Regions from separate parts of the Janthinobacterium sp. 61 genome, predicted to be linked through region 1. Evidence: predicted binding sites of a transcription regulator. Region 1 holds the regulator's gene; each other region holds the start of a gene.
The links. Region 1 encodes FNR, which switches genes on or off when oxygen is low (the NO sensors DNR and NnrR bind a similar motif). Its sites were predicted from a motif close to TTGATNNNNATCAA; they were not measured.
Positions count from the first base shown of each region.

Region 2: paaA (1,2-phenylacetyl-CoA epoxidase subunit PaaA) is a predicted target of FNR. The motif match lies at 2,509-2,522, and genes of this name have one in related genera.
Region 3: nirK (copper-containing nitrite reductase) is a predicted target of FNR. The motif match lies at 2,177-2,190, and genes of this name have one in related genera.
Region 4: CLU92_RS13350 (universal stress protein) is a predicted target of FNR. The motif match lies at 1,867-1,880, and genes of this name have one in related genera.

Region 1 covers NZ_PJMQ01000001.1:4,398,359-4,402,727, forward strand. Annotated here, with positions in the region: gene ccoG (cytochrome c oxidase accessory protein CcoG) at 1-1,006, shown strand, start outside; gene CLU92_RS19915 (FixH family protein) at 1,061-1,585, shown strand; gene fnr (fumarate/nitrate reduction transcriptional regulator Fnr) at 1,589-2,347, opposite strand; gene CLU92_RS19925 (response regulator) at 2,587-4,369, shown strand, end outside.
Region 2 covers NZ_PJMQ01000001.1:3,730,342-3,734,710, forward strand. Annotated here, with positions in the region: gene paaD (1,2-phenylacetyl-CoA epoxidase subunit PaaD) at 1-356, opposite strand, end outside; gene paaC (1,2-phenylacetyl-CoA epoxidase subunit PaaC) at 356-1,108, opposite strand; gene paaB (1,2-phenylacetyl-CoA epoxidase subunit PaaB) at 1,123-1,407, opposite strand; gene paaA (1,2-phenylacetyl-CoA epoxidase subunit PaaA) at 1,436-2,425, opposite strand; gene paaX (phenylacetic acid degradation operon negative regulatory protein PaaX) at 2,692-3,621, shown strand; gene CLU92_RS17010 (hypothetical protein) at 3,737-3,988, opposite strand; gene CLU92_RS17015 (M14-type cytosolic carboxypeptidase) at 4,130-4,369, shown strand, end outside.
Region 3 covers NZ_PJMQ01000001.1:3,642,516-3,646,884, forward strand. Annotated here, with positions in the region: gene ytfE (iron-sulfur cluster repair protein YtfE) at 1-590, opposite strand, end outside; gene nirK (copper-containing nitrite reductase) at 621-2,108, opposite strand; gene norR (nitric oxide reductase transcriptional regulator NorR) at 2,259-3,818, shown strand; gene CLU92_RS16650 (cytochrome c) at 3,973-4,314, opposite strand; gene CLU92_RS16655 (cytochrome c) at 4,329-4,369, opposite strand, start outside.
Region 4 covers NZ_PJMQ01000001.1:2,910,305-2,914,673, reverse strand. Annotated here, with positions in the region: gene CLU92_RS13360 (Crp/Fnr family transcriptional regulator) at 1-183, opposite strand, end outside; gene CLU92_RS13355 (response regulator transcription factor) at 514-1,158, opposite strand; gene CLU92_RS13350 (universal stress protein) at 1,318-1,785, opposite strand; gene CLU92_RS13345 (protein phosphatase CheZ) at 2,253-3,110, shown strand; gene CLU92_RS13340 (chemotaxis protein CheA) at 3,110-4,369, shown strand, end outside.

The DNA of each region.
Region 1 (4,369 bases):
GCGCATGGCCCTCGACAAGCAGGGACCCTCCGTGCGCAAGGCTTTCAAGAAAACGGCCAAGCACCTGGCATGGGGCGCCATCGCCCTGTGGACGGGCTTTACCTTTGTCGGCTATTTCACGCCGATCAAGGAACTGGCGCGCGAGGTGACCACCCTCAATTTCGGTCCCTGGGAATGGTTCTGGGTCTTGTTCTACAGCCTGGCAACCTACGGCAACGCGGGCTGGCTGCGCGAGCAGGTGTGCAAATACATGTGCCCCTACGCGCGCTTCCAGAGCGCCATGTTTGACCAGGACACCCTGATCATCACTTACGATGCCAAGCGCGGCGAACCGCGTGGCGCCATCAGCAAGAAGGCCGGCAACAACGACAAGCTGGGCGACTGCATCGACTGCACCCTGTGCGTACAAGTGTGTCCGACCGGCATCGATATCCGCAACGGCCTGCAGTATGAATGCATCGGCTGCGCCGCCTGCGTCGACGCCTGCAACAGCGTGATGGACAAGGTCGACCGGCCGCGGGGACTGGTACGCTACAGTACCGACCATGCGATGGAAAACAACTTCAGTTCGAAGCAGATCCGCCAGCGCGCCATGCGCCCGCGCGTGCTGATCTACACTTCCATCCTGGCCCTGATCATCATCGCCGTGTGTACCTCGCTGGCCCTGCGCACGCCCCTGAAAATGGACGTGATCCGCGACCGCGGTTCGATGGGACGCGAAGTGGAAGACGGCATGATCGAAAACGTTTACCGCTTGCAGATCATGAACACCTCGGAGCAAACCCAGCATTTTAAAATCAGCGCTTCCGGCTTGCCGGGCCTGACCTTGCTGACGCGCGAAGAAGTAACCTTGCAGCCGACGGAAACGCTGGGCTGGCCGATCCGCCTGCGCGTGCCGCACGGCGTGGGCGAGAAGGGCTCGAACAAGATTGCGATCGAATTGCACTCGCTGGACGACCCATCGTTGCATGTGCGTGAAAGCGCGGTATTCATCGTACCGCGCTAATGTAGGAAGGCCAGTCCCCGGATGGGGATTGGCCGATTAAACAGGAGAAATATCATGTCCGACAGTCTCAAGCTGCAAGCCCCCGTTGCCCCGTGGTACAAGCATCGCTGGCCATGGCTGCTGATGATCGGTCCCGGCCTGTCCGTGGTCGTCGGCAGCTTCATGGGCTATATCGCGTTTACGCAGCCTGATGCGCTGGTGGTGGGCGATTACTACAAGCAGGGAAAGGCGATCAACCAGGACTTGCGGCGCGATACTGTCGCCAGCGACCTGGCGATGGATACCAGCCTGTCGTATGACGTGGCGTCAGCGCGCCTCAGTGGCTCCGTGCACAGCTTCGGCAAGGCTTACCAGGGTCCGCTGCAGCTGCATCTGGCGCATGCGACCTTGCCGGAAAAAGATATCAAGCTGCTGGTGCAGCCCGATGCGGCGGGCAACTTCTCGGTAGCGCTGCCGATGCTCGAGCGCAGCCGCTGGCAAGTGCTGGTGGAAAACGACAAACGCGAGTGGCGCCTGTCCGGCATCTGGACCTGGCCGCTGCAGCGCAGCATCGCGCTGCACGCGGATGAAGAGCTGTAAGACTTACTTGCAGACGTCCGTACCGGCCGTAATGGCCTTCAACTTGGCCGGCTGCAAGATCTCGATCTCGCGGTTGGAGACGCGCAGCCAGCCTTCCTTCTTGAATTTCGACAATAAGCGGCTGACGCTTTCGATGGTCAGGCCCAGGTAGTTGCCGATTTCCTCGCGCGACATGCGCAGCTGGAAATTGCTGCCCGAATAGCCGCGCGCCTCATAGCGCGAGGCCAGGTTGACGATGAAGGCGGCAAAGCGCTGTGTCGCCTGCATATTGCCCAGCAACAGCATGACGCTTTGCTCGCGCGTGATTTCCTGGCTCATCATCCGGTGGAAATGGCGCAGCAGGGTAGGCATACTGCCCAGCAATTGTTCCAGGCTGGAAAACGGGATTTCACACACTTCGCTGTCTTCCAGCGCCACCGCATTACAGTGGTGGCGGTCGGCGCTGATGGCGTCCATGCCCAGCAGTTCTCCTGCCATCTGGAAGCCCGTCACCTGCTCTTCGCCACCCGGATTGATCTGGTACGTCTTGAAGTGCCCCAGGCGGATCGCGTACAGGTTCTGGAACGAGTCGCCGATGCGGAACAGCGAGGCGCCGCGCACGATCTTGCGGCGGCGACCGATGATCTGATCCAGCCTGTCCATGTCGCCCACATCGAGGCCCATCGGCAGGCACAATTGATGCATGCTGCAGGTCGAGCATCGCGCACGCAACGCTTCCACGGTCACTGTGGGCAAGGTGGGAGTGAGGAGCGCTTCAGTCATGTCGGTACCTTTTAGAAAATGCAATACCGAGTTTACTGCATACACGGTTGCCGTGTGCCAATTTCACCGCAATTGCGCTGAATAAACGACGTTCTGACTTTAATTATATGGCAACATCGTCAAAAGCCCTTGCAGCGAGGGCAATTTGCGCGGCACCGCTTGCCAAGTTGATGTATTGATAGGAAAATTCCTGACAGCATTATCTGCCGCCTGTGCCGCCCGGTACTGAAAAGGAAATCATGAAGCCTCTCGGCATCAAAGCAAAAGTCGCCTTGGCCACCAGCCTGACCTCGATCGCCATGATCGCACTGGTCACCATGATCCAGTTGCAGCACATGCGCGCTGACTTCACGCGAGTACTGCTGAGCCAGCAATCTGCCCTGATCACCCGCACCGCCGCCGAGCTCGACGACAAGCTGGGCATGCTGCTGCAAATCGTCACCCTGACGGCCAGGCAGCAGCCGCCGGAATTGATCGCCCAACCCGCCAAGCTGCGCGAATACTATGCGCGCCGCTCGATGCTGGTGCTGTTCGACGACGTGCTGGTGCTCGATGCGCAAGGCGCCATCGTGGCCGACATGCCGCTGGTCACGGGCCGCGCCGGCATCAACGTTGCCGAGCGCGAGTATTTCCAGACCGTCCTGCGTACACGTCAGCCCATGATCACCGAGCCGATGCTGGGCAAATCGAGCGGCATGCCCATCGTGCAGATGGTGGCGCCCGTGCTCACCGCCGATGGCCAGGTGGCCGGTGTGGTGATCGGCGTGCTGCGCCTGTACAAGGACAACCTGCTGGGGCGCCTGCGCTCGGAAAAGATCGGCAAGAGCGGCTATTACTTCATTCTCACGCGCGGCGCCGTGCCGCGCTACGTGCTGCACCCCGATACCAGCCGTTTGCTGCAGCCGCGCCAGCCGAACGCCAACCTGACGACCACCCAGATGCTGAAGGACGATGGCGAAGGCAGCATGGTCAGCACCAACAGCCGCGGCATCACGGCCGTCAACAGCTTCAAGCGCCTGAAATCGGTGAACTGGCTGCTGGCCGCCTCGCTACCCATCGAGGACGCCTTCGAACCGTTTGATGGCGTGCTGTACCGGCTGGTGCTGTGGAGCATCCTCGCTTCGCTGCTGGCCGCTTTTGTTCTGGGCTGGGTTACCGTGCGCCTGCTGTCGCCGCTGGTGCGCCTGCGCGATACCCTGCTGGCCCTGCGCACCAGCGGCAGCCGCTTCACGCCCGTGCCAGTGCAGCAGCGCGACGAGATCGGCGAACTGACGGAGGCGTTCAACGGCCTGATGTGCGAACGCGACCGCCTGCAGCAGGAACTCGAATCGCGCGCGGCGGAACTGGAACTGGAGCGCGACCGGGCCGAGGCGGCCAACCGGGCGAAGAGCGACTTCGTGGCCAACATGAGCCATGAAATCCGCACGCCCCTCAATGCCGTGCTGGGCATGGTCTATTTGCTGGGCAATACCAGGCTCGACACGGAACAGCGCAAGTATCTGACCATGGTGCGCGTGGCGGGCCAGTCGCTGCTGGGCATCCTCAACGACGTGCTCGATTATTCGAAGATCGAAGCGCGCCGCATGGAATTGTCGCCCGTCGAGTTCGACCTTGACGAAGTCATGAATACCCTGGCCACGACGATGACGATGAATGCGGGCGAGAAGGAGCTGGAACTGGCCATCGCCGTCGAGCCCGACGTGCCGCGGCGCCTCGTGGGCGACGCCCAGCGCCTGCAGCAAATCCTCGTCAACCTGGCCGGCAATGCCATCAAGTTCACCGAGAGCGGCGAAGTGGTGGTGGCCGTCAGCCTGGCCGAGAGAGAAGAAGGGCGCGCCTGCCTGCGCTTCGAAGTGCGCGACACGGGTATCGGCATGACGGAACTGCAGCAACAGCAACTGTTTTCCGCCTTTTCACAGGGCGACCAGAGCATCACGCGGCGCTTCGGCGGCACGGGTTTGGGCCTGGCCATCAGCAAGCAACTGATCCACATGATGGGCGGCGATATCGCCGTGGCCAGCA
Region 2 (4,369 bases), 670 kb from region 1:
CTGATGTCGATCACCTGCTGCTGCGGCGGGGCGATGCCATAGCCTTTCAGCTTGGCCTTGCCCGCCTCGCTCATCCAGTCCGTGGTCCAGGCGGGCGCCAGCTGGTTCACCAGTGTCACCTTGGCCACGCCATGGCTGCGCAAGGCATCCGTGACGGCATCGGCGATTACCTGCATGGCCGGGCAGCCCGAATAGGTGGGCGTGATCGTCACGATGCACTCGTCGCTGCTGACCACGTCGACGGCGCGTACGATGCCCAGGTCCACCACCGAAATGACGGGAATTTCCGGGTCCGGCACGTCGCCCAGCCAGGCCCAGACCTGGGCGGCTTCCAGCGCTGCCGCGGGCGCGTTCATTACCACTCCGCCCCGGGATAGGCGCGCTGCAGGAATTGCATCTCGGCCAGGATGAATCCCAGGTATTCCGTGTGCGTGCCCTGCTTGCCGCCCTTTTGCATCCAGGCGTCGGGCGCCGGCATGGTCAAGGTGGCTTCGTCGAAAATCTCGGCCACGTGTTCGAGGAAGGCCTGGCGCAACACGTCCGATGGCGGTGCGATGCCGTTGGCAAGCATGGCCTGGTCGACGGCGTCGTACTTGAACATCTCGCCCGTGTACATCCACAGTTTGTCGGCCGCCGCCTGCGTCTTGGCATGGCTGTCCGCCGTACCGTCGCCGAGACGCACGATCAGGTCACCGCTGCGGCGCAGGTGATAGGTCACTTCCTTGATCGACTTCTGCGCCACTTCGACGATGCGTGGATCACTGCATTTCGCCAGTTCCAGCAGCTGGAAGTAGTGCCAGGTATCGAAGAAGAACTGGCGCATCATGGTGTCGGCGTAATTGCCGTTCGGCTGCTCCAGCAGCAAACAATTCTTGAAGTCGTGGGCATCGCGCAAAAAGGCGATGTCATCTTCGTCGCGACCCGCGTTTTCCAGTTCGGCCGCATAGCTGAACCACAAACGCGTCTGGCCCAGGAGGTCGAGCGCCACATTGGTCAGCGCCATGTCCTCTTCCAGCGCGGGACCCTTGCCGCACAGCTGCGACAACTGCTGGCTGAGAATCAGGGCATTGTCGCCCAGGCGCAAGAGGTAATTGACTTTGTCATCCATTGCAAGCGCTCCCATCACAGGTTCTTGACTTCTTCCGGCATCGGGAAGAAGGTGGGATGGCGGTACACCTTGCTGTTCGACGGCTCGAACAGGGCACCCTTGTCGCCGGGGCTGCTGGCCACGATGTCGGCCGCGCGCACCACCCAGATGCTTACGCCTTCATTGCGGCGCGTGTAGACGTCGCGCGCATGGTTGACCGCCATGGTGGCGTCGGAGGCGTGCAGGCTGCCCACATGCTTGTGCGCCAGGCCGTGCTGGCTGCGGATGAAAACTTCCCACAATGGCCATTCTTTGCTCATGTTGCTCTCCCCTATCTGTCTTATGTATTTACGCTGCCGCTTTGACTGCGGCTTGTTTGTCTGCATACGCGAGCAAGGCATCGCGGAACCATGCACCGTCTTCATACGCCTTGACCCGCGTTTGCAGGCGCTCGCGGTTGCACGGGCCATTGCCCTTCAGGACATTGTTGAACTCGGACCAGTCGATTTCGCCAAATTCATAGTGGCCCGTCTCCGCATTGAACTTCAGGTCGGGATCGGGCACGGTCAAGCCCAGGTACTCGATTTGCGGCACGGTCTGGTCGACCATGCGCTGGCGCAATTCATCATTCGAGAACAGCTTGATGCGCCATTGCGCCGATTGGGCGCTGTTGACGGAGGCGGCGTCGGACGGACCGAACATCATCAAGGACGGCCACCACCAGCGGTTCAGCGCATCCTGTGCCATGGCTTTCTGTTCTGGCGTGCCCTTGCACAGTGACATCATGATGTCGTAGCCCTGGCGGGCATGGAATGATTCTTCCTTGCAGACGCGGATCATGGCACGGGCATACGGGCCATACGAGCAGCGGCAGAGGGGAATCTGGTTGATGATGGCAGAGCCGTCGACCAGCCAGCCGATGGCGCCCATGTCGGCCCACGACAGGGTGGGATAGTTAAAGATGCTGGAATACTTGGCTTTGCCCGAGTGCAAGGCAGCAAGCAGATCGTCGCGCGACACGCCCAGGGTTTCGGCAGCGCTGTACAGGTACAGGCCGTGACCCGCTTCATCCTGAATCTTCGCCAGCAGGATGGACTTGCGTTTCAAGGTCGGTGCGCGCGTGACCCAGTTACCTTCGGGCAATTGACCGACGATTTCCGAATGCGCATGCTGCGAAATCTGGCGGATCAGGGTCTTGCGGTAAGCGTCCGGCATCCAGTCCTTGGCTTCGATCTTGATGCCTTCGTCGATACGCGCCTGAAAAGCGCGCTCTTCCGCCCCCATGTCATCGATGGAACGGACGTTCTTGAGGCCGGTTTCAACCATTTGTGCGTACATGATCTGTCTCCCATGTCTTGATTTTGCGCAGCAATGCGGTGCGATGAACAGATAATACGATACAAAAAACGATTTGCATACACTTGATGTGAGTCATTTTAAAAATTCGTATCTTGTGCGGCTTTTTTGTGCGTATGATATTGCTGATGAGAAAACACTGCGAAGTGCCACCAGCGCTTCCTGCAAATTATTGACGCGCTACCCGCACAGCCAAGTAAACTGCTGCTTTTATTGAATCGACCGCAACACGGCCAGACCGGAACCACATGAAGAACACCCGCTGCACGGCATGGATAGCCGATTTCCTGGAAAGCGACCCACCGCGCTCGAAGTCCCTGGTGATGACCATTTTTGGCGACGCCATCGTGCCGCGCGGCGGCGCCATCTGGCTGGGCAGTCTGATCGACCTGCTGGCACCATTTGGCGTAAATGACCGCCTGCTGCGCACCAGCGTGTTCCGCCTTGCGCAGGAGGGCTGGCTCAGCTCGCAGCGCGACGGCCGCCGTAGCGCCTATACGATACGCCCGGAGGCGCTGGTCCGCTTTGAGCGCGCTTATCGCCGCATCTATGCGCCACTGGTCGTGCACTGGGATGGCAGCTGGACCCTGGTGATCGGGCCGGCCGGAAGCATCGGCGCCGCCGAGCGGGGGGCGCTGCGCAAGGAATTATTGTGGGCTGGCTATGGATTGATCTCTCCCGGCATCTTTGGCCATCCGGCCAGCAACTCGGAGGCGCTGGAAGACATCCTCGTGCGCAACGACGTACAAGGCAAGCTGTATGTCTGCCACACTACGGAGTTGCCGGATGTCAGCACACGGCCCCTGCGCGACATGGTGGGAGAATGCTGGGACTTGTCGGAAGTGATGGCCGGCTACGAAAAATTCATCGCCAGCTTCCAGCCGCTGCTGACCCTGCTACAAGAAGAGCCCGTGTTCGATGCCGAGCAAGCCTTCGTCATCCGCTCGCTGTTGACGCACGCCTACCGCCGCGTGCAGTTACACGATCCGCAACTGCCCGTTGAACTGCTGCCCGAACCGTGGCCCGGCACGCAAGCCTATGCGCTGGCGCGCGACCTGTACCGCCTCACCTATGCGGCGGCCGAAGACCATATCCTGGCCACATTACGGCGCGAGGATGAGCACGCGCCAGACGTGGAGCCCTGGTTCTACGAACGTTTCGGCGGCCTGAACACCTGACAAAACGTCCATGGCGGCGTTGCAGGGCCTGGGCGTACGTTCGTACTGCCTGCGGCCCCGCGCCTTGCCCTGAACATTTTTCAGGCGTTCAGCAAGCGTCGTTATCAAACTTTCATTACTTGGCGACGACCTGCTTGGCCCCCGCCAACAAATCCTGCCCCAGCTTTTCCAGCGCATTGGCCTGCACCAGCATGGTGTCGAGAATGGCGGCATTGAAGGTGAATTCGGCCGGTGTCGTATAGCCGGGAAAACGCAGGATGCGCAGCAATTCCTGCAAGGTCGTTCCCTTGCCCAGGTGCGCCAGGGCGTCGCTGAGGGCGCTGACTTTCTTTTCCAGTTCGCGTAAATGTTTGCCGTTGTCATCCATGATGCTCTCCCCGTGTTGGAGCTTCCACCTTAGCCAAGTACATCCGTCATCGTTTGCGCCAGCACAAAGGCCACCGCAAAACAGGTATCATCGCGCCATTGCACACGATGCAAAACCCATACGTTTTTATCAGGAACACTCATGACCATTAAAATCAGCCAGCAATTCGACGCCGGCGCGATCGAGGTGCTGCGCGCCGACGATGCCCAATCCATCGAGCTGAACATCCGCAAGGATTCCCACGCCGACATCACGCAGTGGTTTTATTTCCGCCTGCAAGGCGCGCAAGGCGAAGCGTGCACGATCCGCTTCATGAATGCAGGCAAGTCGGCTTACCCGGACGGCTGGAAAGACTACCAGGCCGTGGCCAGCTATGACCGC
Region 3 (4,369 bases), 760 kb from region 1:
AGGCCCGTGTAGAGCGCGCGCCAGGTGGTGCAGGCGCCGGCTGGCGCGGTGATATCGTTCGTCATTGCCTCCATGGCGCGCAAGGCCACACCATGGTCGTCATGCTCCATGCGCATCACGTTGATGGGCGCGCCGGCCCGGGGGCCATGGCCGCGCACGATCATGGGGAACAGCACGTCCTCTTCCTTGCGCATATGGCTTTCCAGCTCCTGCGCCATGGCCGACAGATGTTCTGCCAGCCCGTGCGGACAGTCGGCGCGGTCGCCATGCACCTGCTCGACCTTGCGTGCCAGGCGTATCAGCTCTGGCAGCTGCTCGCGGTGCACGGCGTGGTAGCGCACCAGGATATGCTCCACCAGCTCGGTGGCCGGGGCTTCCTGCCAGTCACGCTCGCCACCGGTATCGGCGCGTGCTGCCAGCACTTGCAGTTCCTCGACGATGGGCGCCGTGTCCACGCCGGCCGCTTCGGCCGCCGCGCGCAGGGTCTTGTTGCCGCCGCAGCAAAAATCCAGGCGGTGGGCATCGAACAGGCGCGTGGCGCCAGGGATGCGGCGGGCCAGCTGGCCCAGGGATAGGTCGATCATTTCCATAACAGTTCCTTGATGATGAATGGGGGTGGTTTATTGCACGGCGCCCGCGTGGTAGACGCCCGGTACGGGCTCGCCCGTCACTTCCAGCACGCCAACGGCGCCCTTGCCGGCGCGCGACAGCGCATGGTCGACCAGCAGATAGCTGCCCGGGTGCTGTACCTTGAGTTCGACGATGGTCGCGCCGCCCGGTGCCACGAGGGTGGTTTGCACGTCGTGTTTCGGGCTGCTGATGGAGCCTTCGCTATATACCTTGTCGAAGATCTCGCCGATGATGTGGAAGGATGAAATCTTGTTCGGGCCGCCCACGCCGAAATAGATGCGCACCGTCTCGCCGACCTTCGCCTGCAATTTGTGCGTCTTGCTCAGGGCGCCTACTTCGCCATTGAAGACGTAATAGTCGGGCAGTTCATTGGCCATTTTTTCCAGGTTAGGTTCCTGGTGCACGGGCGCGCCGTGCGGACGGCCCGTGTACATTTCGCCCTGCATCACGTAATACTCGCGGTCCACTTTGGACAGGCCGCCTTCCGGTTCGATCAGGATCATGCCGTACATGCCGGCCGCGATATGCTGAGGCACCAGGGGCGTAGCGCAGTGGTACACATACAGGCCAGGATTGAGCGCCTTGAAGGTGACCGTTTTTTCCTGCCCTGGCGCCACCTGCGTATGCTGTCCGCCGCCATGGCCGCCCGTCACCGCGTGCAGGTCGATCGAGTGGATCATCTTGCTGTCCTTCGCATTGAACAGGGTCAGTTCCACCGTGTCGCCCACCTTGGCGCGCAGCATCGGACCGGGCACTTGCCGGTTGAAGGTCCAGTAAGTAAAACTGGTGCCGTCATCGAGCTTGCCCGGCAGCTCCACCGTCTCCATGCGGTACTTGAGCAACTGCGGCGCGCGCGCGCCGATGGCGGCCGGCACGGAGGCCGGGTTGGCCGCCACGCTGACAGCCGAGGGATCGGGACCGCGCATCGGCGACGGCGCGGGCGTGTACAGGGCCAGCGCGGCGGCCTGGCTGGACTCGTTGGCCGCGCTGCCGGCGCCAGCAGCCTTCGGTGCTCCGGCTTCGGCCTGCGACGTCCCGCTCACTTCCAGCTTGCCTTCCATGCCGATCTGGCGGTGGCCGGGGATCGAGCAGTAATAGGTGAACGTGCCGGCGCGCGTGACCTTGAAGCGCACGCTGGTGCTGCCGCTACTGGCGCTGAATTTGGCGGATGCCACGTTGAGTTCCGGGATCAGCAGATCGTGCTCGGCGCCTTCGCCGCTTTTCAGCACCAGTTCGACCGTGTCGCCCACGTTCGCCGCCAGCACGGGATTGACCTGGCCCTTGGCATCGATGAATACCATCTTGCCATCGACGATATTGGTTTGCAGTTCATAGCGCTTGAGCGCGGCGGCGGCAGGAGGTTTGGCCGCAGTAGCGGCAGCGCTGGCCGGCAGGCTCGCCTGTGCTGGCACGGACAGGGGCATGGCCAGGACGCAGACGGCGGCGGCAATGGCGCGGAGGGAGGGAGTCGTTTTCATCAAGCTTTCCTTGGTCTTGTATGCCGGTTCGGCACTCTTGTCTAGGCAAACCGTGTGCCAGGAAAAACTTGTTTTAAATCAACGATTTGAAAAATGCAGGGTCGTAATGACCCATGTTTGCCGTGGTTCCTTGTACCCTGCATGGTACTTATGACCACCACCGCCATCCACCTGCTGCTACTCACCGATCTGGTCGCCGACCTGCCCGTGGCCGTGCGCCTGCAGCGCCTGGTAGGCAGCCTGCGCGCGCACTTCGGCTGCGAGGCCGTGGCCTTGCTCAAGCTCGATGGCGAGCACCTGCGCCCCGTGGCGATGGCCGGCCTGGCCAGCGACGCGCTGGGACGCCGGTTCGCCGTCGCCGACCACCCGCGCCTGGCCGCCATCCTGCAGCGGCGCGGCGTGCTGTGCTTTCATCACGACAGCTCCCTGCCCGATCCCTACGATGGCCTGATCGCCGAGCGGGCGGGCGAGCCGCTGCCCGTGCACGACTGCATGGGCATGGCGCTGGACCTGGAAGGCGAACGCTGGGGCGTGATTACGCTCGACGCGCTACAGGTGGGCACCTTCGACGCGCGCGCGCAGCGCGACCTGGGCGAGCTGGCCTGCGCCATCGAAGCGGCCGTGCGCGTGACCCGCCTGGAGACGGAAATCCGCGCCCTGCGCCTGTCGGGCGGCGCCATGCTGGCCGACGCGCAAGCGCCGCGCGAGGAACACGACTTCGTGGGCCAGAGCAGCGCCATCATGCAGCTGCTGCACGAGCTGCAGGTGGTCGCCGAATCGGACCTGCCCGTGCTGCTGCTGGGCGAGACGGGTGTCGGCAAGGAACTGTGTGCACACCGCCTGCACCGGCTGTCGCGTCGCGCCGGCAAGCCCCTGATCCACGTCAATTGTGCGGCCTTGCCCGAATCCCTGGCAGAAAGCGAATTGTTCGGCCATGTGCGGGGCGCGTTTTCCGGTGCCGTCAGCGACCGGCCCGGGCGTTTCGAGGCGGCCGAAGGGGGCACCCTGTTTCTCGATGAAGTGGGAGAGTTGCCGCTGTCGATACAGGCCAAGCTGCTGCGCACCTTGCAAAATGGCGAAATCCAGCGCCTGGGCGCGGACCGGCCGCGCCGGGTCAACGTGCGGGTGATCGCCGCCACCAACCGCAGCCTGCGCGAGCATGTGCGCGACGGCTCGTTCCGCGCCGACCTGTATCACCGTTTGTCCGTGTATCCGGTGCAGATTCCGCCGCTGCGCGAGCGGGGCAATGACGTGCTGCTGCTGGCCGGCGGTTTCCTTGAGCTCAACCGCGCGCGCCTGGGGCTGCGCAGCCTGCGCCTGTCCGCCGCAGCGGAAAACGCCTTATGCCATTACCGCTGGCCGGGCAATGTGCGCGAACTCGAACATGTGATCAGCCGGGCCGCGCTGAAAGCGGTGATCCGCGGCGCGGACCGCAAGGACATCGTGACCCTGGAAACGGATATGCTCGACCTCGATGCGCTGGAGACGCCAGCCGGTACGGACACGCTGCCGCCAGTGCCAGGCGCGTGCGGCACGCCGGCGGCGCCGCTGCTGTCCATGCATCAGATCGTGGAAGCGAGCCAGCGCCAGGCCATCCGGCAAGCGCTGCTCCTGCATCAGGATAACTGGGCCGCCGCCGCGCGCCAGCTGGGACTGGACGCCAGCAACTTGCACAAGCTGGCGCGCCGGGTGGGACTGAAGAACAACTAGGCAAACCTACTGCGCGTCATGATTTGCGGCCGCCGATGCTCACTGCCTCGGCGTCACCGTGCATTCGCACAGCCACGCATTTCGACCATAACTCAGCGCCGCTCGCTACGGTTTTGTCAGGTGTGAGAAAAACGAATGTATCCGGCGATACCGCTCAGCGGTGAATGACCAGGGTGGTCGGCAAGCTGTGCAGATAGGCGGCCAGGTCCTTGATGTCCTGGTTGCTCAGCGGTTTCACCTGGCCCGTCATGATGGCGTTATTGCGGCCATTGGCCTTGTCGCCCCGTTTATACGCCGTCAAGGCGTGTTCCAGGTAATCCTTGTGCTGGCCCGCCAGTTTTGGGTACGACGGATCGATGGGCGAGCCGTAATCCTTGCCGTGGCAGGTGGCGCAGCTGTATTTTTCGGCCAGAGCCTTGCCCGTGTTGATATTGCCGGCGGCGCTGGCGCCGAACGAGACAGTGGCGCATACGAGGGCGGCGAGTAGTGTTTTCATCATCTGGCTGGTCCTCAGTTCGGCTTGGCTTGTTGCGCATAATACGCGGCGACAT
Region 4 (4,369 bases), 1.5 Mb from region 1:
GACGATGTACAGAGTGTCGAAGGGCTGGCCGATGGTGTGCACGCGCTGGCCAGTCTTGAATTGCACATGCTGGAACAGCAGTTCATCGGCGGCGATGGTGCAGGCGCTGGAGATATGCAGCAGGTCGCACACCTCCTTCAGGTTCGACCATAGCCGACCCTGGCGCTGGCGCCCCGCTTCCATTGAAGAGGAGGGGGGCAGTGATGGAGCGGCAGCGCGGGTTTCAGGCGTTTGCGTGGACAGCATGTTCATCTCCTGGTGACAGGTAGTTCAGAGTTGAATGACAAGGTGCACAGGACGGCGGGCAGGGAAAGGGCGGCGCGCGTCCAGGCGTGTGAATCTCGATTCGCTGAAGACTTGCTGTGTGATGAAATAACTTCCCAGCAACTTGATGACTGGTTTCAGTATGCTAACAACCGTCTGCAATTAATATCAGCGGTGGCTGAATATGGCAGTAGGAGCTGTGGCAGTTGATGTAGGATTGTTCCTACGGGTTGGCGCGCGTGGGCAGGTTCAGGTCTTGAAGGGAGACAGCAGACGGTGTGCCACGGCATACTGAACCATCTCTGACAGCGAACTCATGCCCATCTTTTGCATGATGCGCGTCTTGTGCGTACTCACCGTTTTCACGCTCAGATGCAGATTGTTGGCGATTTCCGTGATAGACTTGCCTGCCACCAGCAGGGAAAAGACTTCGAACTCGCGGTCCGACAGCTGTTTGTGCAGCAAGCTTTCATTCGGCATCATGATGTTGAGCACGAGCTGCTCCGCCACCTCGGCGCTGATGTAGGGACGTCCCGACGCCACCTTGTGGATGGCACCCACCAGCTGGGTGCCCGCGCTTTCCTTGGTCAGATAGCCTTGCGCGCCGGCGCGGATGGCGCGCACCGCATATTGCTCTTCCTCGTGCATGGTGAGGATGAGGATGGCCAGCTTGGGCGCTTCGCTGCGGATTTGCCGGATCAGGTCGACGCCGCTGCGGCCCGGCATCGACAGGTCGAGCAGCAACAGGTCGAAGCCGCCCTGGCGTACGTGGTTGAGTACCTCGAAGCCGTCGATGGCTTCGCCCACGATGTCGATGTCCGGCGCGCCGTCGAGGATGCGCTTCAATCCTTCTCGCATGATGGTGTGGTCGTCGGCAATCACAATACGTATCATAGGCGCGCAATCAGGAGGCGTGAAATGTGCCCGGGCCGCCTCGTGGCGGCCGGCCGGGTATTAATAAACGAGAAACATTGTCATTTTAACCGAAATGGCCGCAAGTTTGCCTTTTACTTACTATGCCGGCAGCGGCGGCCCCCGTGGCCATGTGACCACTTATTTGGAGGGTGGTTCCTTGATCAGCCTATGCACGAGCACCGGCAATTTCGAGTGCGACAGCACTTTGTTGGTCACGCTGCCGAGCAGCAATTGTCCCCAGCCGCTGCGGCCATGCGAGCCCATGAAGATCAAGTCGCAGTTCTGCAATTGCGCCACTTCCACGATTTTCAGGGCCGGGCTGTCGGAAAAGGCCGTCAGGCCCGTCGCTTCCAGGCCCCGCCTGGCGGCCGCGTCGAGGATGGGCTGCCAGTGGTCGGCGCCCGCCTTGCGCATGGCGATGCGGTATTCCTCCTCGCTGGGATAGCTTGGTGGAATGATTTCGATGTACACCGGGTACTGGTATTCGGGCGCCACGTACACGGCAAGGATATCGGCTTGCATCTGCTCTGCAAAGGCAACGCCAGCACAGGCCGTCAGGTTGGAGACGGCGGAGCCGTCCGTGGCGATCAGAATTTTCTTATACATGGCAGGTCCTTTGGCAGTGACTCAGCGCGCGCAACGCCCCTTATTGTAGACGCGGCGGCAGCATGGTATTCATGTAAAGACTTGATAATTATCAATACTATTGCACCTTCAGTATAGACAACATTGGCAGAAAGATCGTGTTTGAGCCGTAACGACAGCCATTGGGTACTGTTGCGCAGGCACCCGAGAGCAGGATTTCTTGTCTGGCGCGTGGTCTTGCACGCACGCCAATGGTAGTATTTCAAAATACAACAGCAGGAACACTTATTTCCTGGTGGAAAAGCTCTTGTGGACCTGCTTTGCACCAGGAAGCGCGTTTTGAGATTTACCAACAGGGCGGCGCCCTGCTACACTCGCACCATCGCAGCGGTATTGCCTCAAATCATCTTAATCGAGAAATTGTGGGTATCAGTCTGTAAAACGCACAGTTCAGGCGGAATTTTGACAAATTATGGAGAAGCAGGGATATGACCAACGCCGCTGATGATTTCGATGCATTATTCGATGAAGTATCTGCGCAAAGTGCGGCCGCTCCCAAGCCCGCGCCTGCCGCAGCGCCCGCAGCCGTGATCGCGGACGACGATTTTGACGCGCTGTTCGACTCGGTGTCGGCCAGCGCCGCCGTGCCGTCAGCCGCAGCGGAAGCGCCAGTCGCCGCCGCACCCGAAGCGCCCCCCGCGGCTGCTACAGGCGTGCCTGGCGAAGCGGCCGATCCGGTCGACCAGTCCGACAAGCCGATGTTCGAACGCCTGGGTGGCATCGTGCGCCTGCTGCACGATTCGCTGCGCGAACTGGGCTACGACAAGGCATTGACGGAAGCGTCGTCGCAGATCGTCGACGCCCAGGACCGCCTGGAATATGTCGCCACGCTGACGGAACAGGCCGCCAACAAGGTCCTGAATACGCTCGACGAAGGGATGCCGGCGCAAGATGTGCTGTCGAAGAAAGCCAAGGACATGGACAGTCGCTGGACGGCGTTGTTCGACGGCAAGCTGAGCCTGGAAGAATTCAAGGCCCTGGCCGGCGATTCGCGCCAGTTCGCGCAAGCCGTTGCCGAGGCCACGGAAGCAGAAAAAGCGCGCTTGCTGGAAATCATGATGGCGCAGGACTTCCAGGACATCACGGGCCAGCTGATCAAAAAAGTGGTCAACATCACCAAGACGGTGGAGCACGAGCTTGCCCAGCTGCTGCGCGACAACGCACCGGCCGAAGTGCGCGAAAAACTGGCGCAGAAGCCGGTGCCTCTGATGCAGGGCCCGTCCGTGCCGTCGGTGGCGCTGGACCAGGATAATGTAGACGACCTTCTTGCGGATTTGGGATTCTAATGGACGATATGCTCAAGGATTTCGTCGTTGAGGCGATGGATCTTGCGGTTAATGTTGAAGAGCACTTATTGCGCCTCGAGCGTGATCCTGACAACAAGGAAACACTGAATGCCGTGTTTCGTTCCTTCCACACCATCAAGGGTGGGGCCGGCTTCATGGGTCTGCCCGCACTGGTGGCGGCCTGCCATCTGACGGAAAACCTGTTCGACGCCTTGCGCACGGGCGCCGCGCCGGTGACCCCGATCGCCATCGAGGCGGCGCTGCAAGCGTCCGGTTTCGTGGCCGACCAGCTGACGGAACTGGCCAACGGCGCCGCGCCGGAAAGCTTGCCGGCCATGCCGGAAGAGCTGGAACACATCCTCACGAACGCCATCGAAGGCAAGGGCATGGACGCACCCGCGCCGGCCGCCGCCGTGGTGGCGGAAGCCGCCGCGCCCGTTGCCGAAGTGGTCGTGGTGGCGCCAGCCGCCGCTGTTTCCACCGCCAGTGCCGATGGCCTGGACTGGGAAGGCATGTATAACGCCGTCGTGCCGGCCGGTAGCCAGGTCGCTGCGGCACCGGCCTCCGCCGTGGCCGCTGCCCCCGCCGCCGTGGCCGTCGCTGCTGCTGCCGCTGCTGCCGCCAAGCCGGCCGCCAAAGCCTGGGATGGCGCGGAACGCCGCGAAGAGCGCCCGGAAGTGCGCCATGCCGCGCCCGTCAAGGAAGACAGCATCCGCGTCGACGCCGTCAAGCTCGACGCTCTGCTGGAAGTGGCTGGCGAATCGGTACAGGCTGCCAATCAGGCTGCCGTGCTGCTCGAGCGCTTGCTGCAATTCAAATTCGAAGGCCAGGCCGCCACCTTGATGGCGACCCTGGCGGAAACCCTGGAACGCGCTTCGCGCTACTCGACCGAACTGCAGCGTGCCACCCTGGCCACGCGCATGCAGCCCGTGGGCCGATTGTTCCAGAAATTCCCGCGCCTGGTGCGCGAACTGGCGAAAGACCTGGGCAAGGATGTCGAGCTGACCATCGAGGGCGCGGAGACGGAAGTCGACCGCGTGGTAGTTGACAGCCTGTACGATCCGCTCGTGCACATGCTGCGCAATTCGCTCGACCATGGCGTCGAATCGCCGGAAGCGCGCCTGGCTGCCGGCAAGCCCGCCAAATCGTATATTTCGCTGAAGGCCTGGCAGGAAGCCAACAGTGTCATGATCGTGCTGCAGGATGATGGCAAGGGCATGGATCCGGCCTTCCTGCGCAGCAAGGCCCAGCAAAAGGGC